3 regions of the Sphingopyxis sp. A083 genome follow, and region 2 is predicted to be linked to each of the others. Evidence: predicted binding sites of a transcription regulator. Region 2 holds the regulator's gene; each other region holds the start of a gene.

Evidence for each region. The regulator LexA, encoded in region 2, represses DNA repair genes until DNA is damaged. The targets are predictions, from matches to a motif close to GTTCCNCNCTTGTTCT.
Region 1: the regulator LexA is predicted to act here: its motif matches at 4,702-4,717, upstream of radA (DNA repair protein RadA).
Region 3: the regulator LexA is predicted to act here: its motif matches at 6,204-6,219, upstream of recA (recombinase RecA).

The regions. Positions count from the first base shown of each region.
Region 1 covers NZ_LNSK01000012.1:54,169-62,269, forward strand. The annotation lists gene ATE59_RS15550 (beta-propeller domain-containing protein) at 1-1,316, opposite strand, end outside; gene ATE59_RS15555 (acetyl-CoA acetyltransferase) at 1,388-2,893, opposite strand; gene ATE59_RS15560 (enoyl-CoA hydratase-related protein) at 2,895-3,689, opposite strand; gene fsa (fructose-6-phosphate aldolase) at 3,877-4,527, opposite strand; gene radA (DNA repair protein RadA) at 4,733-6,094, shown strand; gene ATE59_RS15575 (CvpA family protein) at 6,105-6,665, shown strand; gene ATE59_RS15580 (iron-sulfur cluster assembly scaffold protein) at 6,662-7,090, shown strand; gene ATE59_RS15585 (cation:proton antiporter domain-containing protein) at 7,087-8,101, shown strand, end outside.
Region 2 covers NZ_LNSK01000013.1:39,125-47,225, reverse strand. The annotation lists gene ATE59_RS15905 (aspartate aminotransferase family protein) at 1-728, shown strand, start outside; gene ATE59_RS15900 (citrate synthase) at 822-2,108, opposite strand; gene gltX (glutamate--tRNA ligase) at 2,146-3,612, opposite strand; gene ATE59_RS15890 (ComEC/Rec2 family competence protein) at 3,683-5,842, shown strand; gene lexA (transcriptional repressor LexA) at 5,796-6,479, opposite strand; gene ATE59_RS15880 (molybdopterin molybdotransferase MoeA) at 6,545-7,735, opposite strand; gene moaC (cyclic pyranopterin monophosphate synthase MoaC) at 7,732-8,101, opposite strand, start outside.
Region 3 covers NZ_LNSK01000014.1:26,376-34,476, reverse strand. The annotation lists gene dapA (4-hydroxy-tetrahydrodipicolinate synthase) at 1-79, shown strand, start outside; gene smpB (SsrA-binding protein SmpB) at 100-585, shown strand; gene ATE59_RS16205 (DUF2062 domain-containing protein) at 582-1,196, shown strand; gene ATE59_RS16200 (M13 family metallopeptidase) at 1,302-3,353, shown strand; gene ATE59_RS16195 (hybrid sensor histidine kinase/response regulator) at 3,425-5,824, shown strand; gene ATE59_RS16190 (response regulator) at 5,817-6,170, shown strand; gene recA (recombinase RecA) at 6,295-7,371, shown strand; gene ATE59_RS16180 (agmatinase family protein) at 7,579-8,101, shown strand, end outside.

The DNA.
Region 1 (8,101 bases), on a different contig from region 2:
GAACGGCAGCGGATGCTGCGCCAGTCGACCAAGGCGCGAAATTCCCCGTCGCGTTCATCCATCGAAAGATGATCGTAGGGCGCGCCCGAAACGCCGACGACGCCTGGCGCGCGGCTGCCGATCGGCAGGCGATAGAGCGCGCCCGGAGCAACGTCGCGGCGGTCGGCGCGCGGCCGATCGAGGGGGGCGCCATCCTCGGCCTGATCTTCGTCGCAACCGGGCAAATGCCACCACTCCCGATCGCCGAACGCCGATGTCCAAAGATAGACGGCTTCGGGCGACACGAACATTTCGGCCTTTCGAGGCCCCACAAATCCGGTCGTGCGGCATTCCAGGCTGCGCTTGCTGTCGAAGCCGCCAAGCGGACAGAGCGAGATTGCGTGGACGGTCGGGTCGTCCGTCCGCAACACCGGTTTGTAGATCGATCGCGCATCGAGCAACGGGGTGCCGCGCGCTTGGCGCGTCTTGCGCTCCGCTTCGGGCAGCCACCGCCTCAGTATCGGGCGTGCGTCGCGTTCCTCGAACTGGTCGAGCGCATAGGGCGTGTATACGACGAGCGTGTCGCCGACGATGCGCGTGGCATAATTGTCGACGTCGTAATAATCGTCGGACGTGATGAGGAAGACGCCTTCGCTTGCCACCTTGCCGCTCGCCTGATCGAGCTTGAAGATCGACATTTCGGTCGCATCGTCCTTATAGCTGTAGGCAGTGACGATGACATGATCGTCCTGAACGAGCATCTCATCGTACCAATCGGCACCGTCGAAATCGTCGTCCCACCGCTTTTTCCCGGGCCGGTCCGGCGGCAGGTGCCGATAGACGTCGGCCCGATCGGTAAGCTGCATCGTCTTCACATTGATCGCAAAGATCCGACCGTCCTGCAAAACGAGCAGATAGTCTCCGATCTGCTTGACGATATCGCCCTCGTCAACGCCAGCGGTCTGGACGTTCGTGATCGACGTCGGCGCCGCGGCGCGCGACCCGGTCACGATAACGTCTCTCACGCCACCTTCGCCGGGGCAGTCCTCGGGCTTTTCGCATAAGGGATCGCCGCCTTGCATCGCCGCCGCGACGACGATTTCCGAGGATCGCGCGGTGTAGCGTTCACGTCGGTCGCGCAGCCGTTCGAGCGACCGGAGATACGCCCGGAATTCGCCTTCGCTCGCATAAGGGACGAGCTCGGGCGAAGTTGTCTGATCGAGCCGCTTGTCGTCGATCGCCGGGAGTGGCGCGGAGGCGGTTTGGGGCGTTGCGGGCGCCGAAGCGCAGGCCGCGAGCGATGCTGCCATGCCGACCGTCAACAGACCACGCACCATATCGCTTCCCCCCTTGCCCGGATGAGGAATATCATCAACGCTGGTGAGGGTTTAGCGCAAATAGGTACCAGTCAGAGGCTCTGCCAGCCGAAGCGGCAGTCGCCCAGCGCCACGACTTCGCCCGCCGTCCCCACCGGTTCCTTCGCGCCATCGGTCAGGAACGCCAGCATCGCGGTGTCGCCGACATCGACATGCGCCAATGTGCGCCGACCCTCGGGCGTGCGCGCGACCACGACGCCCGCCCTTGGCGCGCCATCGCGGCCGTAGAAGACGGTATAGCTCTCGATCGTTGCCGGCCCCGCATAATCTTCGACCAGATCCGGCACCGGTCCGCGCTTGGCCTCGGCTTCGGCCTGATAGTCGAAATCCTGCGGGAAGCTGGCGGCGGCGATCGGCTCCTTGCCCAGCACGATGCAATGATTGTCGGTGGCGAAGCCGCCATTGGCGAAGAGGAAGCCGTAGCGGCCTTCGCGGCGGAGTTTTTCCACCATCGAGACGATTGCGTGGCTCATATAATTGGCGATCGGGCCGCCGCCGAAGGTCAGCCCGCCGAACATCGTCGCGGGGCGGTCGACCGGCCAGCCGAGCGTGCGGCGTGCCATCTTCGGCACGCAGGGGAAGCAGCTGTAGAGTTCGACGAAATCGAAATCCTGCGCGGTCATGCCGTTGAGCGCTAGCGTGCGGTTGATCGAGGTTTCCATGCTGACGCTGCCGTTATAGCGGTCGCGGCGGAGGATACTCGGCGGCTCCTTCGCGGCGGCGCCCATGCCCACGTAAATCAGCCGGTCCTCGGATAGGCCGCGGCGGCGCGCTTCGGCCAGGCTGGCGACGAGGAAACCCGCCCCCTGATTGACCGACGAATTGGCGACCATCAGCTTGGAATAAGGAAAGGCGATCGGCCGGTTGCGCTCGTCGACGCGCAGAATGTCGGCAGGGGTTGCGGGCTTGCGGATCCAGGCGCCTTCGTTTGCCGCCGCAACCGCCGAAAAGCGCGACCAGATTTCGGCGCTCTCGCCCTGCGCTTCGGCAAGGCTCTGGCCCCATGCGGCGCGCGTCGCATTTTCATAGAGCGGATAGACGTCGACCGGCGCGGCGAGGCCGTGCTTCTGCGCATAATCGGGCTCGCGCCGCGTCGCGACCTTGCGGATCGCGTTATAGCTCTTGTCCTCGCCGCTCGCGGCCTTGGCGGCGCGGCCCGCCGCGGTGCGCAGCGCCTCGGCGCCGACGATGGCCGCGAGCTTCACCTCGCCCGCGCCGATGCGGTTCGCCGCTTCGTTGAGCAGGCGTACCGGCGTATCTCCGTGTGGCGCCGCCGACTGGTAATTGATCGCCGGGCTGGCGCCGATGGCGGCGGCCAGCGGTTCGGGCAGTTTGCCGAGGCTGTGAAAGCTGATCTGGTCGACGATCGCGAGGCTGTCGATCTCGGCGAGCGGCACGCCGGCGTCTTCGGCGGCGACCCGCAGCGCCGCGACCATCAGCCCGAGCGAGTCGAGCCCTTCGTCGGGGTCGGCGGGGCGGTCGTTGACCTGGCCAACGCCGATGATGACGGGAATGCGCTCGGGATCGGTCATGGTCATATCAGCGCGCTTTCCATTCGGGCTTGCGCTTTTCGGCAAAGGCGCGCGGTCCTTCGCGCGCGTCCTCGCTGCGCATCAAGGCGCTGCGTTCGAGGGTGTTGTGCTCCCAATAGGGCGCGTCGGCGGCGATGCGGCCGTCCTGGATGCCGAGCGCGACGCGCTTCGATGCCTGGACCGACAGCGGCGCGTTGGCGGCAATCTTGTCGGCAAGCGCAAGCGCGGTCGGCATCAGTTCGGCGAGCGGGACGACATGGTTGACGAGGCCGAATTGCGCGGCGCGCGCGGCGGGGATCGGGTCGCCGGTCAGCATATGCTCCATCGCCAGCTTGCGCGGCATCTGCTGCGCAAGGCGGAAGGCACCGCCCGCCGCGGCGAACAGCCCGACCTTGACTTCGGGCAGCCCGAATTGCGCATGATCGGCGGCGACGATAATGTCGCTCATCAGCGCGATCTCGCAGCCGCCGCCGAAAGCGAAGCCGTTGACCGCGGCGATGATCGGCTTCGAGATCGGGTGCGACACCATGCCCGCGAAGCCCCATGCAAGCTGATCGGGGTCCGACGGCGCGAGGCTCTCGCCGCGCGACAGGGCGACGAGGTCGGCGCCGGCGCAAAAGCTCTTGTCGCCCGCGCCGGTGATGATGACGGCGCGGATTTCGGGATCGGCCTCGGCGGTTTCGAGTGCGGTTCCGATGCCGACATGGACCGCGGCATTGACCGCATTGCGCGCCTCGGGCCGGTTGATCGTGACGATCAACACATGGCCGCGGCGCTCGGTAAGAATGGTGGTGTCGGTCATCGCGAATCTCTCCCTTTCGGACGAGTATCGCGGGAGGTTAACGTTTACGTCAACTGGAAAGCAGAGCCAAATAACGGTGTGCTCCCGCGAAGGCGGGAGCCCATCTCCGGAAGGTGCCATTTTGAGCCGACGGGAGATGGATCCCCGCCCTCGCGGGGACACACGACTGTTTTGGGTTTTGTAGGGGTCAGATCGACTGCCCGGTCTTGGCCCAGTCGGCCAGGAAGCCTTCGATGCCCTTTTCGGTCAGGACATGCTTGAACAATCCCTTGATGACCGACGGCGGCGCAGTCATCACATCGGCGCCGATCTTGGCGGCTTCGAGCACGTGGATGCCGTGGCGCACGCTCGCGACGAGGATTTCGGTCTCGAAGGCATAATTGTCGTAGATCAGCCGGATGTCGGCGATCAACTGCATGCCGTCGAAGCCATTGTCGTCGTGGCGGCCCACGAAGGGCGAAACGAAGGTCGCGCCGGCCTTCGCCGCGAGCAGCGCCTGCGTCGCCGAGAAGCAGAGCGTCACATTCACCATCGTGCCGTCGCCGGTCAGCGCCTTGCAGGTCTTGAGTCCGTCGATCGTCAGCGGCACCTTGATGCAGACATTGTCGGCGATCTTGCGGAGGATTTCGGCCTCCTTCATCATCGTTTCATGATCGAGCGCAACGACCTCGGCCGAGACCGGGCCATCGACGAGTGCGCAGATTTCCTTCGTCACTTCCTTGAAGTCGCGGCCCGACTTGGCGATCAGCGACGGGTTGGTGGTCACGCCATCGAGCAATCCCGTTGCGGCCAGTTCCTTGATGTCGGCGATTTCGGCGGTGTCGGCGAAGAATTTCATGGCGCGGGGTTCCTTGCGGGCAGGGTGATTCGGGTTTGAAGCTGCCGTAAAGCGGTTTGATCGTCATTGCGAGCGAAGCGAAGCAATCTCCCGCCATCGGCCTTGCGCAAAGTCGGGAGCGGGAGATCGCCGCGTCGCTACGCTCCTCGCAATGACCGAGAGGAAAGCGCTGGCGTTCCATCTTTGTTCCGATTATGCGATCCGCATGGCCAAAGCAAAGCGTCAATATGTCTGCCAGAATTGCGGGTCGGTCTCGTACCGGTGGCAGGGGCAATGCGCCGATTGCGGCGAGTGGAATACCCTGGTCGAAGAGGCGAGCGAAACCGTCTTTTCGGCCAAGCACGATCTGTCGAAAGGCGGGCGGTCACTGGCGCTCGAGACGCTGGGCGAGCATAGCCCGATGCCGGAGCGGATGCTGTGCGGCATCGCCGAATTCGACCGGGCGCTCGGCGGCGGCTTCGTCGCCGGATCGGCGACGCTGATCGGCGGCGATCCGGGGATCGGCAAGTCGACCTTGTTGTTGCAAGCGGCCGGGCGGCTCGCGAAGGCGGGCAAGTCGGTCGTCTATATCAGCGGCGAGGAAGCGGCGGGTCAGGTGCGGCTGCGCGCGCAGCGGCTGGGGCTCGGCGACGCGCCGGTCGCGCTGGCGAGCGCGACGTCGGTGCGCGACATATTGGCGACGCTCGACAGCCGCGACGCCGATTTCGTGGTCATCGATTCGATCCAGACGATGCACAGCGACCTCATCGACAGCGCGCCGGGAACGGTGAGTCAGGTCCGCGCGAGCGCGCAGGAACTGATCCGCTATGCCAAGGACGGCGGCGCGGCGATCGTCCTCGTCGGGCATGTCACCAAGGATGGCACGATCGCAGGTCCGCGCGTGCTGGAACATATGGTCGATACGGTGCTGGCGTTCGAGGGCGAGCGCAGCCACCAATATCGCATCCTGCGCGCGGTGAAGAACCGCTTTGGCGGCACCGACGAAATCGGCGTCTTCGCGATGGGCGAGGAGGGGCTGGGCGAGGTCAGCAACCCGTCGAGCCTGTTCCTGACCGACCGCAGCCGCGACGTGCCGGGATCGGTCGTCTTCCCCGCGCTGGAGGGGACGCGCCCGGTGCTGGTGGAGGTGCAGGCGCTGACCGTGCGGCTGGCGAGCGGCGCGACGCCGCGGCGCGCCGTCGTCGGCTGGGACAGCGGGCGCCTGGCTATGGTGCTGGCGGTGCTCGAGGCGCGCTGCGGGCTTCAGATGGGCGGCGCCGAGGTCTATCTCAACATCGCGGGCGGCTATCGTCTGACCGATCCCGCCGCCGATCTGGCGGTCGCTGCAGCGCTGATTTCGGCGTTCAGCGAGCGGCCGGTTCCCGCCGATGCAATCGTCTTCGGCGAATTGTCGCTGTCGGGCGAAATTCGCCCTGTCGCGCATGACGCGCTGCGCCTGCGCGAAGCCGCGAAACTCGGTTTTTCAAGGGGCTGGGGGCCGAAGGGGATGAAAGCGGTGAACGGTATCGGCGTTACCGGCTTCACGCGGCTCGGCGAACTCGTTGACCTGATGCTCGGGCGCGACTAGCGACCGGCAGATGGGAAGTCTGACGGCTCTGGATATCATCGTGCTGACGCTGGTCGGTGGCGGCGCAGTGCTCGGTTTTTCGCGCGGGCTGGTGCAGGAGGTGACGACGCTGCTCGCCTGGGTGCTGGCGATCGCGGCGGTGCGCTTCTTTCATCCGGCAGTGACCGAGTTCGTGTCGCGTTGGGTCGGGACGGCGGGTGGTGCGGCGATGCTCGCCTTCGTTCTTCTCTTCGGTATCGTCTTCGGCCTCGCCAAATGGGGTTCGCGGGCGATGGGGCAGCGCAGCCGCGCCTCGATCGTCGGCGGTATCGACCGTGGGCTCGGCGCGGGTTTCGGGGCGGTGAAGGGGCTATTGATCGCCGCGATCGGCTTCATGCTCGTTACGCTTCTCTATGACATCGGCTATGGCAATGCGCAGCGTCCCGAATGGATGGAGCAGAGCCGCACCTATCCCGCACTCAACGCGACGAGCGCCGCGCTGAGCAAGGTGATCGCCGAGCGGCGGGCCGAAGCGCGCGCCGCCGAAAGCACGACCGTGAAGCAGGACGCGCCCGACGCGGCCGCGAAATGAGCGCGCCGCTGTATAACCGCGACATATTGGCGCTGGCAGTCGCCAATGCCGATTACCCGCCGCTGCCCGAGGCGCGCCATCATATCTCGGCGCGCGCGCCGCTGTGCGGCAGCGCGATCATCCTCGACCTCGACGCCGATGCGGGCGGGCGGGTGACGAAGGTCGGCCTGCACGTCGAAGCCTGCGCGCTGGGGCAGGCGTCGGCGGCGCTGGTCGCACGCCACGCGCCCGGCCGCGCGCTCAGGGATATTCGCGCCGCGCGCGATGCAATTGCCGCCTGGTTCGCGGGCGAGGGCGCTATGCCCGACTGGCCCGGCTTCGATCTTCTTGCGCCGGCGCGCGACTATCCGGCGCGGCAGGGCGCTATATTGCTGCCCTTCGATGCCGCCATCGCCGCGCTTGAGGATGACGAGGTGACGGCATGACTTTTCTCCTCGCGGCAACGGCGCCGGCCGTCACCGAGGTGGCGGCGCGCACCCCGACCGATACGCTGTTGTTCGAAGGCGCGGTGCTGCTGGGCGTCGCGACGTTGTTCGTGTTGATCTTCCGCCGTTTGGGGCTCGGCGCGGTGCTTGGCTATCTGATCGCCGGCGCGCTCGTCGGGCCGCACGGTCTGGGTCTCGTCGGCGGCGGCGAGTCGAAGCTGCAGATCGCTGAGATCGGCATCGCCTTCCTGTTGTTCCTCGTCGGCCTCGAACTGCATCCGCGGCGGCTTTGGCAGCTTCGCCGCGCCATCTTCGGGCTCGGCCTGGCGCAGGTTGTCGTCACCGGGCTGATCCTGACCGGGCTGATCTTCGTGACGCTGGGCTTCAGCCCCGCAGCGGCGCTCGCGCTCGGCCTGCCGCTCGCGCTGTCGTCGACGGCGCAGGTGCTTCCGAGCCTCAAAAGCTCGGGCCGGATCAACTCGCCCTTCGGCGAGAAGGCCTTTTCGATCCTGCTCTTTCAGGATCTGGCGATCGTCCCGATGATCACGATCATCGCCGCGCTGTCGCGGGCGCCCGCCGATCCGTCGGCGCCGCCGGGCGCGCTGCTGGCGCTTTATACGCTGCTTGCCATCGCGGGGCTGGTCCTCGCCGGCCGGTTCGTCGTCAATCCGCTGCTGCGCCTCGTCGCGCGCTATGGCGAGCGCGAGCTGTTCGTCGTCGTCGGCCTGCTCGTCGTGCTGGCGAGTTCGGCGCTGATGCACAGCCTGCATGTTTCGACCGCGCTCGGCGCCTTCGTCGCGGGTGTGATGCTCGCCGATTCGCCGTATCGCCACGAGATAGAGGCCGATGTCGAACCCTTCCGCCTGATCTTGCTCGGCCTGTTCTTCCTCGCCGTTGGCATGGTGCTCGACGTCAATGTGATCCTCGCCGATCCGCTGCGCGTTCTGCTGCTCGCGGCGGGTCTGGTTGCGGTCAAGGTCATGGTGCTGACACTGCTCGTGCGTGCGTTCG
Region 2 (8,101 bases):
CCGACGACCTCCAGCGGCTCGTCGATCTGCATGGCGCCGAAACGATCGCGGCGGTGATTGTCGAGCCGATGGCGGGCTCGACCGGCGTGCTGATCCCGCCGGCCGGTTATCTCCAGCGGCTGCGCGAGATTTGCGACCGACACGGCATCATCCTGATCTTCGACGAGGTGATTACAGCATTCGGCCGCGTCGGCGCGGCGACCGCTGCCGAGGCCTGGGGGGTGACCCCCGACATCATCACCATGGCGAAAGGGCTGACCAACGCGGCGGTGCCGATGGGCGCGGTCGCCGTGAAGCGCGACCTCCACGACGCCGTGATCGAAAGCGTGCCGGGCGGGATCGAGCTGTTCCACGGTTATACCTATTCGGGCCACCCGCTCGCGAGCGCGGCGGGGCTGGCGACGCTCGATATTTATGCGCGCGAAGCGCTGTTCGACCGGGCGAACGAACTCGCCGGCTATTGGGAGGATGCGGCGCACAGCCTGAAGGGGCGGCGCCACATCATCGATATCCGCACGATCGGGCTTGTCGCCGGCATCGAACTCGAACCACGACCTGGCGCTCGGACGGCGCGGGCGATGGAGTTGTTCCATGCTGCCTTCGACAGCGGCCTGCTGGTGCGCGCAACGGGCGACATCATCGCGCTGTCGCCGCCGCTGATCGTCGAAAAGGCAGAGATAGACGCGATGTTCGGCAAGCTTGCCGAGCTTCTGGACCGCATCGATTGACCGCTCCGCTCGGGTGGGCGTACAAAAAAGGGGCCGCATATGCGGCCCCTTTCTGCAAGCGGTTCTGAACCGGGACAGGTTCCCGGTACCGCCTCAGCGCTTGTCGACGGGGACGTAGGCGCGCTGCGTCGGGCCGGTGTAGAGCTGGCGCGGGCGGCCGATCTTCTGCGCGGGGTCCGAGATCATCTCGTTCCACTGCGCGACCCAGCCGACGGTACGGGCGAGCGCGAAGAGCGCGGTGAACATCGTGGTCGGGAAGCCGATCGCCGACAGGATGACGCCCGAATAGAAATCGACATTTGGGAAGAGCTTCTTTTCGACGAAATAATCGTCGTTGAGGGCCATTTCCTCAAGCTGCAGCGCGACGTCGAAGACCGGGTCGTTTACCTTGAGCGCGGCGAACACCTCGCGCACGGTCTTCTGCATCACCGTCGCGCGCGGGTCGTAATTCTTGTAGACGCGGTGGCCGAAACCCATCAGGCGGAACGGATCATCCTTGTCCTTCGCGCGCGCGATATATTCGGGGATGCGTTCGGGACGGCCGATTTCGCGCAGCATGTTGAGCGCGGCTTCGTTGGCCCCACCATGCGCCGGACCCCAAAGACAGGCAATGCCCGCCGCGATGCACGCGAAGGGATTGGCGCCCGACGAACCCGCAAGGCGAACGGTCGAGGTCGACGCATTCTGCTCATGGTCGGCATGCAGGATGAAGATGCGGTCGAGCGCGCGGACGACCGCCGGATCGACCTCATATTCCTCGGCCGGAACGCCGAAGGTCATGCGCAGGAAGTTGTGCGTGTAGCTGAGGTCGTTCTGCGGATAGATGAAGGGCTGACCCACCGAATATTTATACGCCATCGCCGCGATCGTCGGCATCTTGGCGATCAGGCGGTGGCTCGCGATCATGCGCTGGTGCGGATCGTGAATCTCGGTCGAATCATGATAGAAGGCCGACAGCGCGCCGACGACGCCGCACATGATCGCCATCGGGTGCGCGTCCCGGCGGAAGCCGCGATAGAAGGTCGCAAGCTGTTCGTGCAGCATCGTGTGGCGCGTGATCGTGGTATCGAACTTCGCCAGCTCGTCGCCGTTCGGCAATTCGCCGTTCAGGAGCAGATAGGCGACCTCCATGAAGGTCGAATGCTCGGCAAGATCGCCGATGGCATAACCGCGGTGGAGCAGGACGCCTTCGTCGCCGTCGATATAGGTCAGCTTCGACTCGCAGCTCGCGGTCGAGGTGAAGCCCGGATCATAGGTGAAGGCGCCGGTCTGGCCGTAGAATTTGCGGATGTCGACGACGTCGGGGCCGACGGTGCCCTTCAGCACCGGACTCTCGACAGTCTTGTCGCCCAGGGTGATTTTCGCGGTCTGGTCGGTCATATTTTTTCCCCTGATCTACGGGCGGGAGAGTGAGTGGCTACGCCCCTGCCGGATAATTGTGCGCTGCGTCAAGTCGCGCCAGGCTCTCGTCGCGTCCCAATAGCAGCAAGACGTCGAAAATGCCCGGAGAAACGGTGCGGCCGGTCAAGGCGGCGCGCAGCGGCTGAGCGAGCTTGCCGAGGCCGACACCGGCCGACTCGCTCGTTTCGCGCACCGCCGTCTCGATGGCATCGTGCGACCAGTCGTCCAGCGCGCGCAGGCGGTCGGTAACATTCGCCAGCAAGCCTTCGGGCGCTTCGGCGATCAGCGCGGCGGCTTTCTCTTCGATCGTCAGCGGACGCACCGCAAACAGGAAGACGGCGCCCTCGGCAATTTCGTCCAATGTCTTCGCGCGCGGCTTGAGCACGTCCATCGCGCGCGCCAGCAAGGCGCGGTCGTCGCTGTCGAGCGCGCGCCCGACCAGCGTCTCGACCCGCGGCGCCACCAGGCCGGCGAGCCGGGCATCGTCGGCCTCGCGGATATAATGGCCGTTCAGATTTTCGAGCTTCTTGAAATCGAAGCGCGACGGCGAGCGGCCGACATTGGCAAGATCGAACCATTCGACCGCCTGCTCGCGGCTGATGATTTCGGCATCGCCATGCCCCCAGCCAAGGCGAAGCAGATAATTGTTCACCGCCTCGGGCAGATAGCCAAGCTCGTCGCGATAGGCATCGACGCCGAGCGCGCCGTGGCGTTTCGACAGCTTTGCGCCATCGGCGCCGTGGATCAACGGGACGTGTGCATAAACCGGCTCGCGCCACGCCATCGCGCGGATCAGCGCGAGCTGGCGGAAGGCGTTGTTCAGGTGATCGTCACCACGGATGACATGCGTGATCCCCATGTCGTTATCGTCGACGACGACGCTGAGCATATAGGTCGGGGTGCCGTCGCTGCGCAGCAGGATGAAATCGTCGAGCTCGGCATTCTGGACCGTCACCTCGCCCTGCACGCGATCGTGGATCGTCACCGCGCCATCTTGCGGCGCGCGCAAGCGAATGACGTGCGGGGCGGCGGGATCGCCGTCGTCACGGTCGCGCCACGGGCTGCGGACGCGGAAGGGGATGCGCTTTTCCTGTGCTTCGGCACGCATCGCGGCCAGTTCATCCTGCGTCAAATAGCAGCGATAGGCCGCGCCCTTGGCAAGCAGCTCGTGCGCAACCTCGGCATGGCGCGCCGCACGCGCGAACTGATAGACGGTCTCGCCGTCCCAATCGAGGTCGAGCCACTGCATCCCGTCGAGGATCGCGTCGATGGCGGCGTCGGTTGAGCGTGCGCGGTCGGTATCCTCGATCCGCAGCAGGAACTTGCCGCCGTGATGGCGCGCGAAAAGCCAGTTGAACAGCGCGGTCCGCGCGCCGCCGATGTGCAGATATCCCGTGGGGGAGGGGGCGAAGCGGGTGACGACGGCGGCGCCCGTCGCTTCGGGGGTCGCTTCTGCCAATTCGGTTTTGTTTTCGGTTGCCACTCTGGCCTCTTTCACTCAGGCTGCCGGCCGCGGAACAGGGACCGCGGCGGATTTCGGGGCTGCCCCTAGCATGGCGACAAGCACGCTTCAAACGCCCATTGCCGCGCGGACGCTTTCATGGTTCGGCGCTTTGCCGGCGGCGCTCGAGACGCGGCTGGAGGTCGAGTGCGAGCGGCTGCCGCTCTGGTTTCCTGTGGCCTTCGGCGCGGGGATCGCGCTGTGGTTCGCCTTGCCGACGATGGCGCAATGGATCGGGCTTCTTTGCGCCTTGACGGGGGGCATGGCCTTCGGCCTGGCAATCGGCTGGCAGACCCGCGTTGGCCGCGCCCTGACGATCGGTTGCGGGGTTGCCGCGGCAGGGCTGCTGCTGATCTGGGGCCGCGCGCTGTGGGTCGAGGCGCCGGTGCTCGCGCGGCCGGTGACGACCGAATTTTCGGCGCGGGTCGAAGCGGCCGAGCCTTTGCCGGCGCGCGCGCAATTGCGGCTTGTCGTGCGGCCGCTCGCGCGCCCCGATCTGCCGCCGCGCCTGCGGCTCACGCTGCGCGGCGACCAGCGGCGCCCAATTGTGCCGGGGACGATGATCGGCGTGCACGCGCGGCTGATGCCGCCGCCAACCGCGAGCCTGCCCGGCGGCTATGATTTTGCGCAGCGCGCCTGGTTCGATCGCATCGGCGCGGTCGGAACAGTGCTTGGCGATGTCATGCTGCCGTCAGGTGCCGAGCAGGCACGCCAGCCGCTGCGCGCGCGGCTGAGCGAGCATATCCATCGCCAGGTTGCGGGGTCGCCGGGCGGTGTCGCGTCGGCGCTGGTAACGGGCGATCGCGGCGCGATCACGCCCGAGGACGAGGAGGCGATGCGGCGCAGCGGGCTGGCGCATCTGCTGTCGATCAGCGGACTGCACGTCACTGCGGTGGTCGGCTTCGCGATGCTGCTCGCCATGCGATTGCTGGCGCTCAGCCCGCGGCTCGCGCTCGCAGGCTATGTGTTGCCGCTTGCCGCCGCCGCCGGGGCGCTCGCGGGCGGCGGCTATACGTGGTTGGCTGGCGCCGAGGTGCCGACGCTGCGGTCGTTGATCGCGGCGTTACTGGTCCTGGCGGCGATCCTGCTGGGGCGCGAGGCGATTACCCTGCGGCTCGTCGCTGCCGGCGCCCTGCTTGTGCTGCTATGGCGGCCCGAGGCGCTGGTCGGGCCGAGTTTCCAGCTCAGCTTCGCGGCGGTAACCGCGATCGTCGCGCTCCACGAAAGCCGCGCGATGCAGCGCTTCGTCGCGCGGCGCGAGGAGCCATTTGCCTTCCGCTTCGGGCGCGGCGTCGCCGGCCTGCTGATCACCGGCATCGTAGTCGAGGTCGCCTTGTCGCCGATCGCGCTGTTCCATTTCCACAAGGCGGGGCTTTACGGCGCGCTCGCCAATGTCCTCGCCATCCCGCTGACGACCTTCGTCATCATGCCGGCGGAGGCTTTGGCGCTGCTGTTCGACGCGGTGGGGGCGGGGGCGCCCTTCTGGTGGGTGGCCGATCATGCGCTGCGCTTGCTCATCGGGCTCGCGCATCATGTCGCCGCGGCGCCCGGCGCCGTCACCACCTTGCCCGTTTTTCCGCCATGGGCTTTCGGGGTCGCGATGGCGGGCGGGTTGTGGATATTGCTGTGGCGCAGCGGGTGGCGCTGGGCAGGCGCCGTGCCGCTGGTAGCGGGAATGGCGGTGCTGCTCGCACAGCCGCGCCCCGACCTGCTCGTGACCGGCGACGGGCGGCATATCGCAGCCGCCGTGCCGGGCGGCGGCTATGCCATGCTGCGCGATCGTGCCGGCGATTTCGTACGCGACGCGATGGCCGAAGCGGCGGGGATCGACACGCCGCTCGTCGCGCTTGGCGATCTCGACCATGTCGACTGCAATCGCGATTTCTGTCGCTGGACACAGGGCAGGGGCGATGCGCCGCGCGTCATCCTCGCCGCGCATGGGCGCGACCGGATCGCGGGTGAGGAGATGGCGGCCGCCTGCGCCGCCGCCGATGTGGTCATCAGCGAACGCTGGCTACCGCGCGAATGCGTCGCGCGCTGGCTGACGATCGACCGCGACACGCTGGAACAAAGCGGCGGCCTTGCGTTCTATCTGGGCGCGAAGCCGCGGCTCGTTTCGGCGCTGCGCGCGGGCGATGCGCATCCTTGGCGCCGCCCGCACCAGCTTAGTGGTAACGACGAAGCAGTCCCGACAGCCGACCTTGCACCATGACGCGATCGGCTTCGTAGCGCTGGGGTTCATAGGCGCTGTTGGCGGGATCGAGGCGCACCATCCGGCCTTCGCGATGGAAATATTTGAGCGTTGCGTCCTGTCCATCGACGAGCGCGACGACGATATCACCCTCGCGCGCGGTACTCGCCTTCTGGATCAGCGCATAATCGCCGTCGAAAATCCCCGCCTCGACCATCGAGTCGCCCGATACTTCGAGCGCATAATGTTCGCCCGCGCCGAGCAACGCGGCGGGAACGGCGAGCCGGTTATAATCCTCGAACGCCTCGATCGGGACGCCCGCGGCAATCTTGCCGTGCAGCGGCACTTCGATAATGTCGTTCGCGGCGATGGGCTTCAGCGCCGGTGCGGGCTTGCGCAGCGGTACCACATTGTCACTGTCGCTCCGCGTTTTGGGCTTGGCCGCGTCGGGCAGCTTCAACACTTCGAGCGCGCGCGCACGATTGGGCAGGCGGCGCAGGAAGCCGCGTTCTTCGAGCGCGCTGATCAGCCGGTGGATGCCCGATTTCGACTTGAGGCCCAGCGCCTCCTTCATTTCCTCGAACGACGGCGAGATGCCGCTGGCGTCGAGCCGTTCCTGGATGAAGTGGAGCAGTTCATGCTGCTTCGCGGTCAACATCGGTCGTTCTCCATGATGGCGTTGCCGGACATAAGGGGAACGATAGTGGAACAGACCGGAACTTGTCAAGCGATCGCGATATAGTTTGCAAGCGCGCCTGCCGTGCAGGGCGCCGCGCCGATATCGCGGACGATCAGCGCGTTCGCCGCGATCAGCGGTTGCGTCTGACCGCTGTCCTGTCCGTCGCAGGGGGTGAGCAGTCCCTTTTCGAGGCGCGCGCGCAAATAATCGCGCCGCGTCCCGCCGGTACCGAGTGGCACCGCGAGCGGGGCCTGGCCGACCTCCGGAAACGGCGCGGCCGCCCCGGCAAGGTAGCGGACGAGCGGCAGCAGAAAGAGCGTCGCGGTCACGAACGCCGAGGACGGATTGCCCGGCAGGCCGAGCAGGATCGCGTCGCCGATCCGGCCGGCGATCAGCGGCTTGCCGGGGCGCATCGCGATCTTCCAGAAATCGAGCTGCCCGCCCGCATCGTCAAGCGCGCCGCGGACATGGTCGTGATCGCCCACCGACGCGCCGCCAACGGTAACGATGACATCGTGCCGCCGCGCCATATCGCCCAATATGTTGGCGAGAACGCCGCGGTCGTCGCGCGCGCGCAGCGGCAGCGTGACGTCGGCGGGTTCGGCGGCGAGCATCGCGGCGAGCATCGTGCCGTTGCTGTCGGGTATCTGGCCGGGCGCGAGCGCACGCCCGGGCGCGACCAGTTCGTCGCCTGTCGTCAGGATCGCGACGCGCGGGCGCCCCCCGACAATCAGCTCGCCCGCGCCGCCCATGATAGCGGCGGCGAGCGCCCCGGGAGCGAGGCGACATCCCGCCGTGAGCAAATGCGCGCCCGCTGCAAAATCGCTTGCCCGGGCGCGGACATGGCGTCCACGCGACGCGGGGCGATCGCCGGTGAGCGTCAGGCGCGCGCCGTCGGCGGTGACATCTTCCTGAACCACCACCGTATCTGCATTGTCGGGCAGCATCGCGCCGGTGAAGATGCGGATCGCTTCGCCGGGGCCGAGCGCGTGGGCGGGCGCGGTGCCGGCGGCGACTTCGCCGGCGATCGTCCACGGGCCGGGCATATCGGCAAAGCGGATCGCATAGCCGTCCATCGCCGACAGCGCCGCCGCGGGCTGGTCGCGCCCGGCGACGACGTCCTGCGCAAGGTAGCGCCCGGCGCATTGCGCCACGCCGATATTGTCGGCGCCGAGCGGCGGCTTCAGCGCCAGCAGCCGCGCCTGGGCCTCCTCGACCGCGAGCAGCGCGCTCATGCGGCGCGCCAGTCGCCCGACCGGCCGCCGCTCTTTTCGAGCAGGCGGATATCGCCGAGCACCATCGCGCGGTCGAGCGCCTTCGCCATGTCGTAGAGCGTCAGCAATGCGACGGACGCGGCGGTTAGCGCCTCCATCTCGACCCCCGTCGGCCCGGTCGTCGCGGCGGTCGCGCGGACCGAAATGCCGTCGGCTTCCCAGTCGAATTCGACCGCGACGCTGGTCAACGCCAGCGGGTGGCAAAGCGGGATCAGCTCGGCGGTACGCTTGGCCGCCATGATCCCGGCGATGCGCGCGGTCGACAGCACATCGCCCTTGGGCGCGTTGCCGGCGCGGATCGCGGCGAGCGCTTCGGGCGCCATCGCG
Region 3 (8,101 bases), on a different contig from region 2:
GCGCCTACCTATCATTCCGGCGTCCGCTGCATCGCGCGCCGCCGTCGATGCCGCACTGGTTTCGGCGGGCGTTCTCTAGGTTTCAGGTTTTCTTCATTCATGGCCCGTCCGCAATCCGCCCCCGAATTCGACAAGAAGAAGGTCGTCGCCGAAAACCGGCGGGCGCGCTTCGACTATGCCATCGACCAGGTGTTCGAGGCGGGGATCGCGCTGCAGGGCACCGAGGTGAAATCGCTGCGCTTCGGCGAGGGGACGATCGCCGAAAGCTATGCCGAAGTCGCGGGCGGCGAGGTGTGGCTGATCAACGCCAACATCCCCGAATTCAGCCATGGCAACCGCTTCAATCACGAGCCGCGCCGGCCCCGTAAGCTGCTGCTCAATACGCGCGAAATCAATAAATTGCACGCGGCGGTGGCCCGGCAAGGGATGACGCTGGTGCCCTTGAGCGTATATTTCAACGGACGCGGGCGCGCGAAGGTCGAACTCGCGCTCGCCAAGGGCAAGAAGGCGCACGATAAACGCGAGTCGATCAAGGAACGCGACTGGAAGCGCGACAAGCAGCGATTGATGAAGGAACGGGGATGAGCGGGGGGAAGCCGCGCGACAAGGCGGCGGTGATGAACTGGATCAAGCGCCACTCGCCGTCGCGTGAGGAGCTGCTCGAAAGCCGGTTCGTCAAGCCCTTTGCCCATCGCGTCGCGCATAGCCATTTGTGGCGCTTCACCCGCACCTCGGTGCGCCGCGGCACCGCGCTCGGCCTGTTCGTCGGCATCTTTTTCCTGATTCCCGGCGCGCAGATACTGGGCGTGGCGCTGCTTGCGCTGCCTTTCCGCGCCAATATCCCGATCGGCGTCGCGATGACCTTCCTGTCCAACCCTGCAACGACGCCGCTGCTGATCGCCGCGGCGGTATGGCTCGGCAATGATCTGTTCGGGCTGCATGCCAATGTCGCAACCTTCTCGATCATGATCGACAAGGGCGCATCGGTCGGCGAATGGGCGCGCTGGCTGTTGTCCGACGCCGCGCCGGCTCTGATCGCGGGTCTCTTCGTGATCTCGGTCGTCACCGCAGTCGTCGGCTTCCTGCTCGCAGCGGTGATCTGGGACAATTGGATCCGCCTGCGCTGGCGGCGCAAGTTGCGCCGTGCGCGCGACCAACGACTTGAGTCATCGACGAGCGACACGGCGGCCGGTTGATCGCCCGCCGTCAGCTTTTATAGCTGTCTCCATCGCAGGAGCCGCGCCGTCCATGGCGCGGAGGATCATGTCCTGCCCGTCAACCTGGGGATAATCATGACACGTATGACGCATTCTTCGCGCCTGATGGCGACCGCCGCGCTAGGCGCGATGCTGTTCGGCATGGCGCCGGCGATTTCGGTTTCGGCCAAGGAACAGGCTGCCGCCTCGGCCAAGGCCGACAAGCCCGAAATCGGCGACTTCGGCTTCGACACGACCGGTATGGACAAGAGCGTACTGCCCGGCAACGATTTCTACGCCTATGCCAATGGCACCTGGGCCAAGAACACCGCGATCCCGGCGGACAAGTCCAACTATGGCATGTTCACCGCGCTCGCCGACCTGTCGCAAAAGCGCACGCAGGAGATTCTTGAGGCGGCGAAGGGCGATCCGAACAGCATGATCGGACGCGCCTATGCCTCCTATCTCGATTCGGCGTCGGTCGAGGCGAAGGGGCTTGCCCCGATCCAGCCGTGGCTTGCGAAGATCCGCGCCGTCGACAAACCGGGCCTCGCCGCGTTGCTCGCCGAAGCCGACCGCAACGGCGTCTCGCATTTCTTCGGCGGCTATGTCGGGCAGGACGACAAGAATCCCGACGTCTATATCTACACGATGTTCCAGGGCGGCCTCGGCATGCCCGATCGCGACTTCTACCTGAAAGACAATGAGCGCAACGCCAAGCTGCAGGCGGCCTACCTCAAGCATCTGGAAAATGTCCTGACGCTTGCAGGCGAACAGGACGCCGCGGCGCGGGCGCAGGCAATCTATGCCTACGAAAAGCAGATCGCGATGGTCCATTGGGACAAGAATGACAGCAGCGACGCGACCAAGGTCTATAACAAGATGACGCTTGCCGAACTGGAAAAGGCGGCGCCGGGCTTCGACTGGACGACCTTTGTTCGCGGCATCGGCGTCAAGGAAGACGCGCTGCTCGTGTCGCAGCCGAGCGCTTTCACCGGCGAGGCGAAGCTGATTGCCGACGCGCCGATCGGCGTGCTGCGCGACGCGCTGCTCGTCCGCAGCCTCGACGGCTTTTCGGACGTGCTGCCCGATGCGGTCGCGCAGGAAGCCTTCTCCTTCTATGGCACCGCGCTGTCTGGAACGCCGCAGATGCAGGAGCGCTGGAAGCGCGCGGTCGATTTCACGACCGGCAATCTGGGTGAAGCGGTCGGCAAGGATTATGTCGCGAAATATTTCCCGCCCGAAACCAAGGCGGAAATGGACAAGCTGGTCAAGAATGTCATCGCGGCGCTCGGCCACCGCATCGACAATCTTGCGTGGATGCAGCCCGAAACCAAGGTGAAGGCGAAGAAGAAGCTGGCCAATTTCACCACCAAGATCGGCTATCCTGATCGCTGGAAGGATTATGGGTCGCTGGAAATCCGGGCCGACGACCTGTTCGGCAACGCGCTGCGCGCCAACCAGTGGCAGCATGACGACAATATCGGCCGTCTCGGCGGTCCGATCCGGCGCTGGGAATGGGGCATGACCCCGATGACGGTCAATGCCTATGCCAATTTCGGGATGAACGAGATCGTCTTCCCGGCCGCAATCCTGCAGCCGCCCTTCTTCGATCCGAAGGCCGACCCGGCAATCAACTATGGCGGCATCGGCGCGGTGATCGGCCATGAGATCAGCCACCATTTCGACGACCAGGGTTCGAAATATGACGAAACCGGCAAGCTCGCCGACTGGTGGACGCCCGAGGATGTGAAGGCGTTCGAAGTGGCGAGCAAGGCGCTCGTCGCGCAATATGACGCCTATGAAGTGCTGCCGGGCGAGCATCTCGACGGCACCTTCACGCTGGGTGAGAATATCGGCGATCTCGCCGGCCTCAACATCGCCTATGACGCGTACAAGGCGTCGCTGGGCGGCAAGGAGGCGCCGGTGATCGACGGGCTGACCGGCGACCAGCGCTTCTTCCTCGGCTGGGCGCAGGTATGGCGGCGCAACTATCGCGAACAGAATCTGTCGCAGCGCATTTCGACCGATCCGCATTCGCCCTCGATCCAGCGGACTTGGGTCTCGCGCAATCTTGACCCTTGGTATAAGGCCTATCAGGTTAAGCCGGGCCAGAAGCTCTATCTGGATCCGAAGGATCGTGTTCGCATCTGGTGATGCGCTGACTGGGAAAGTGTGAATTGACCGCGCAGAGCCTGCCTTCCGCTGATACCGATTTCAGCAGGGGGGTGGGCGCTGCCGGTCCGCTTTCTGCAATTCAAGGACTTTCCCGGATCGACCTTGCGCTGCTCGGCGGTCTCGCGCTGGTGTCGGTCGGGCTGTTGTTCTGGGCCACCGGCGACGCGGTGCTTGCCGCCGGTTTCCTTGCCGGACTCGCGCTCGCGGCGGGCGGCATGATCCTCGCGCGGCGTCTGTTTCCGGCGGCCGCGGTGGGCGAGGCAGCGCCGACCGATTGGTCGATGCTGCGCGCCGCGGTCAATCATGACGATATTGCGATTGCGATCACCGACCGGGCCGGACGTCTCGTCTGTGCGAACGACCTGTTCGCGACATGGATGGGCGGCTTCGTCACGCCGCCGGGCCTGCCGCTCGAAGGGCGCGGCGCCGAGCTGCTCAAAAATGCGGGCCGGACCGCGTGGCGCGACGGTGAGGGTGGGGTCGACGAAATCGCGGTCGGGCCCTTGCAACTTCGCGCGCAAGTGCTGCGATCGGGGCAGGCCGAAGACTATCTGATCTGGCGCTTTTCGGCCCATGAACGGCTCGATCTGGCGGGAGAGATCGTCCGCCACCTCGACGGACCCGCGGGGCGCACGCTGGCACAGGCGGGGGTGATGGCGGCGCTGGTCAGTGCCGAGGGCCGGTTGCGCGTTGCCAATCAGGCGTTTCTTTTGCGCGCGCTCGGCGAGGAGGATGCGCTGCATTATGCGGGGCGCGATGTCGCCGGCATGTTGCGGCTCGATGATGCCGGCGCGCTCTATTTTGCGCGTGAGGGCGATCGGGCAACGCCGGTGCGGATGCTGCAAATCCCGCTGACGCCGGCCGATACGCACGGGCCGATGCTGCTCGCCATGCTCGACGAGGAGATCGGACCCGCCGATCGCGGCACCGCGCAAAGCTATATCGAAACGCTGCTGTCGCTGCTGCCCTTCGGGCTTGCGCTCGTCGATCGCGACGGCCGCTTTCTTTACATGAACCGCGCTTTCATGCGCGCCGCGGGGGTCGCCGATGGCAAGAAGCCGCGCTACCCGGGCGATCTTGTGGTCGGCGAGGACAAGGGGCCACTCGCCGACATGATCCGCCGTCACAGCAGCGGGCAACAGGTCGGCGGCGATCTCTCGATCCGGCTGGCCGGACAAGGCGACGAGCCGGTGTCGATGCGCGTCGTCGGCGTGCGCGGGCTGGGCGAGGCGGCGGTTCTGCTCAGCCTCAAGGATTCGAGCGAGGAGTCGCGCCTCAAGCGGCAGGTGGCGCAGGCATCGAAGATGCAGGCAGTCGGCCAGCTTGCGGGCGGCGTCGCGCATGATTTCAACAATATCCTGACCGCGGTGCTCGGAAGCTGCGATCTGATGCTGATGCGGCACACGCCGGGCGACAGCGACTATGACGATATTCAGCAGATCCGCAGCAACGCCAACCGCGCGGCGAGCCTGACGCGGCAGTTGCTCGCCTTTTCGCGCCAGCAGACGTTGCGGCCGCAGATATTGCAGCTTCCCGACGTGATTTCGGAAGTATCGCATCTGCTCAAGCGGCTGATCGGCGATACGGTGCAATTGTCGGTGCATCACGGTCGCGGGCTGGGTGCGGTGCGCGCCGACCCCGGGCAGCTCGAACAGGTCATCATCAACCTTGCGGTCAATGCGCGCGACGCGATGCCCGGCGGCGGGACGCTGACGATCGAAACCTATCCCGTTTCGGCCGCTGACGTGCGCCAGATGGGCAATGAATTCATGCCGCCCGCCGATTACAGCGCCCTGAAGGTCAGCGATACGGGCACCGGCATTCCGGCCGAAGTGCTGCCCAAAATCTTCGAACCCTTTTTCACGACCAAGGATGTCGGCAAGGGGACGGGGCTGGGACTGTCGACGGTCTATGGCATCATCAAACAATCGGCGGGCTTTATCTTTGCCGACAGCAAACCGGGCGCGGGGACAAACTTCACCATCTACCTGCCGGTCCACCGGGCCGAAAGCGGCGTGCCGGCGACGCCGCCGCCGGCCGCGAAGGCGAAGAAAAGCCAGTGGGGCACCGGCACCATCCTGCTCGTCGAGGACGAGGATATGGTGCGGGCGGTCGCCGAACGGGCGCTGACCCGCGCGGGTTACACGGTCGTCACCGCGTCGCAGGGCGAAGAGGGGCTTGAACGCTTCGCCGCGATGGACAAGATTGACCTGGTGATCAGCGACGTTGTGATGCCGACGATGGACGGGCCGACGATGGTCCGTGCCATGCGCGCCAAGCGGGCGAACCTGCCGGTGCTGTTCATGTCGGGCTATGCCGAGGAGCAATTGCGCCAGTCGATCAACATCGACGATGTCGCCTTCCTGCCCAAGCCTTTCTCGGTCGCGCAGCTTGCAGAAGCAGTGTCGATGGCGCTCGACGATGCGGCGCACAGGGTGGGCCATGGCTGAAGACCGGTTGATCCTGCTTGTAGAAGACGATGTCCTGATCGGCATGATGCTCGTCGATATGTTCGACGCGCTCGGCTATCCCGAACCGGCGCAGGCGACGACCAACGAAGAAGCGCTCGCGGCAATCGCGTCGCAGCCAGTGGCGGGCGCACTCGTCGATATCAACCTGGGCGACGAAAAGGGCTGGCCGGTCGCCGATGCGCTGGCGGAGCGGGGGATTCCCTTTGCCTTCACCTCGGGCGGCGGCGACGTGATTCCCGCGCCGCATGCGAACCGCAAGCTGGTGACGAAGCCGTTCCGCATCGCCGAAATCGAGGCCGTTCTGGACGGGTTTTTCGCGGAATAGCGCGCACCTTGCGGATAGCGCGCAAAAATATCTGTTCTCCACTTGTTCCAATAGAACAAATGACGTACACAGCTCTGGCGTTGCGGTGGTTCTGCCTTCGCTCTAGAGCTGGAAAGGAACGGTCATGGCCGGACAATTATCACTCGTCGAATCGGGGAAATCAGTGAACAGCACAGACAGGCAGAAGGCGCTCGACGCCGCACTCGCGCAGATCGATCGCGCGTTCGGCAAGGGCTCGGTGATGAAGCTCGGATCGAAGGAAGCGATGCAGGTCGAGGCGGTCTCGACCGGATCGCTCGGGCTCGACATCGCGCTCGGCGTGGGCGGTCTGCCGCGCGGCCGCGTCATCGAAATCTACGGTCCCGAAAGCTCGGGCAAGACCACCCTCGCGCTGCATTGCATCGCCGAAGCGCAGAAGACCGGCGGAACCGCGGCCTTCGTCGATGCCGAACATGCGCTCGATCCCGTCTATGCGAAGAAGCTGGGCGTCAATATCGACGAACTGATCGTGTCGCAGCCCGATACGGGCGAACAGGCGCTTGAAATTGTCGATACGCTGGTGCGCTCGAACGCGATCGACGTGCTTGTCGTCGACTCGGTCGCCGCGCTCGTCCCGCGCGCCGAAATCGAAGGCGAGATGGGCGACAGCCACGTCGGCCTTCAGGCGCGCCTGATGTCGCAGAGCCTGCGTAAACTCACCGGCTCGATCAGCCGTTCGCGCTGCATGGTGATCTTCATCAACCAGCTGCGCATGAAGATCGGCGTGATGTACGGCAATCCCGAGACGACGACGGGCGGCAATGCGCTCAAATTCTACGCCTCGGTCCGCCTCGATATCCGCCGCACCGGCCAGATCAAGGACCGCGACGAAATCGTCGGCAACACCACGCGTGTCAAAGTCGTCAAGAACAAGGTCGCGCCCCCGTTCAAGCAGGTCGAATTCGACATCATGTACGGGCAGGGCATTTCGAAGATCGGTGAAATCCTCGACCTCGGGGTCAAGGCCGGTCTGGTCGAAAAATCGGGCGCCTGGTTCAGCTATGATTCGATCCGCATCGGTCAGGGCCGCGAAAATGCGAAGAATTTCCTGACCGAAAATCCCGAACTGATGGAGCGGCTCGAAAAGGCGATCCGCAGCCGCACCGATGCGGTGGCCGAAGAGATGATGACCGGCCCCGACGCGGACGACGACGATATCTGATCCGAATCCGGCGAGCCGTCGCAATACGGCTCGCCGGCGAACGGCGGCGGGCCCGTGCCTTCTCCGGCACGCCTCCTTGGATCTGCCCGACCCCTCTCTTGGCAGGTCGGCCCGGCCGCCGTTGACCATGCCGGCGCTGACCATGCTGGCGGGGGCATGTACCGCATCCCGGCTTGCGTGTTCAGGGGCAAGGACTACACAGGCTCGATGCCCGCGATCCGCCTTTTCGGTTTGCCGACCGACGTCAACAGCAGTTTCGAACGCGGCGCGGCGGGGGGTCCTGCCGCGATCCGTGCGGCGCTGCGCAGCGATCGCGGCAATATGGCAAGCGAACTCGGTCTCGAAATCGGCACGGATATCGCCTTCACCGACGATGGCGACCTGCCGCTGACCGAGCATGTCGCACACGACGATGCCGCGATCCGGCGCCATGTCGCGATGCTGCACGAGGATGGCGAAATTCCCATCGCGCTTGGCGGCGATCATGCGGTGACATTTCCGCTCGTCGAAGCCGCCGCCGCTTGTTTCGGCCCGCTCAACATCCTGCACATCGACGCGCATCCCGACTTGTACGACGACTTCGGCGGCAATCCGCGCAGCCACGCGTCGCCCTTTGCCCGGATATGCGAAGCGGGCCATGCCGCGCGGTTGGTCCAAGTCGGTATCCGCACGTTGAATCGCCATTGCGCCACGCAAGCCGATCGCTTCGGCGTCGAAATCGTCCCGATGG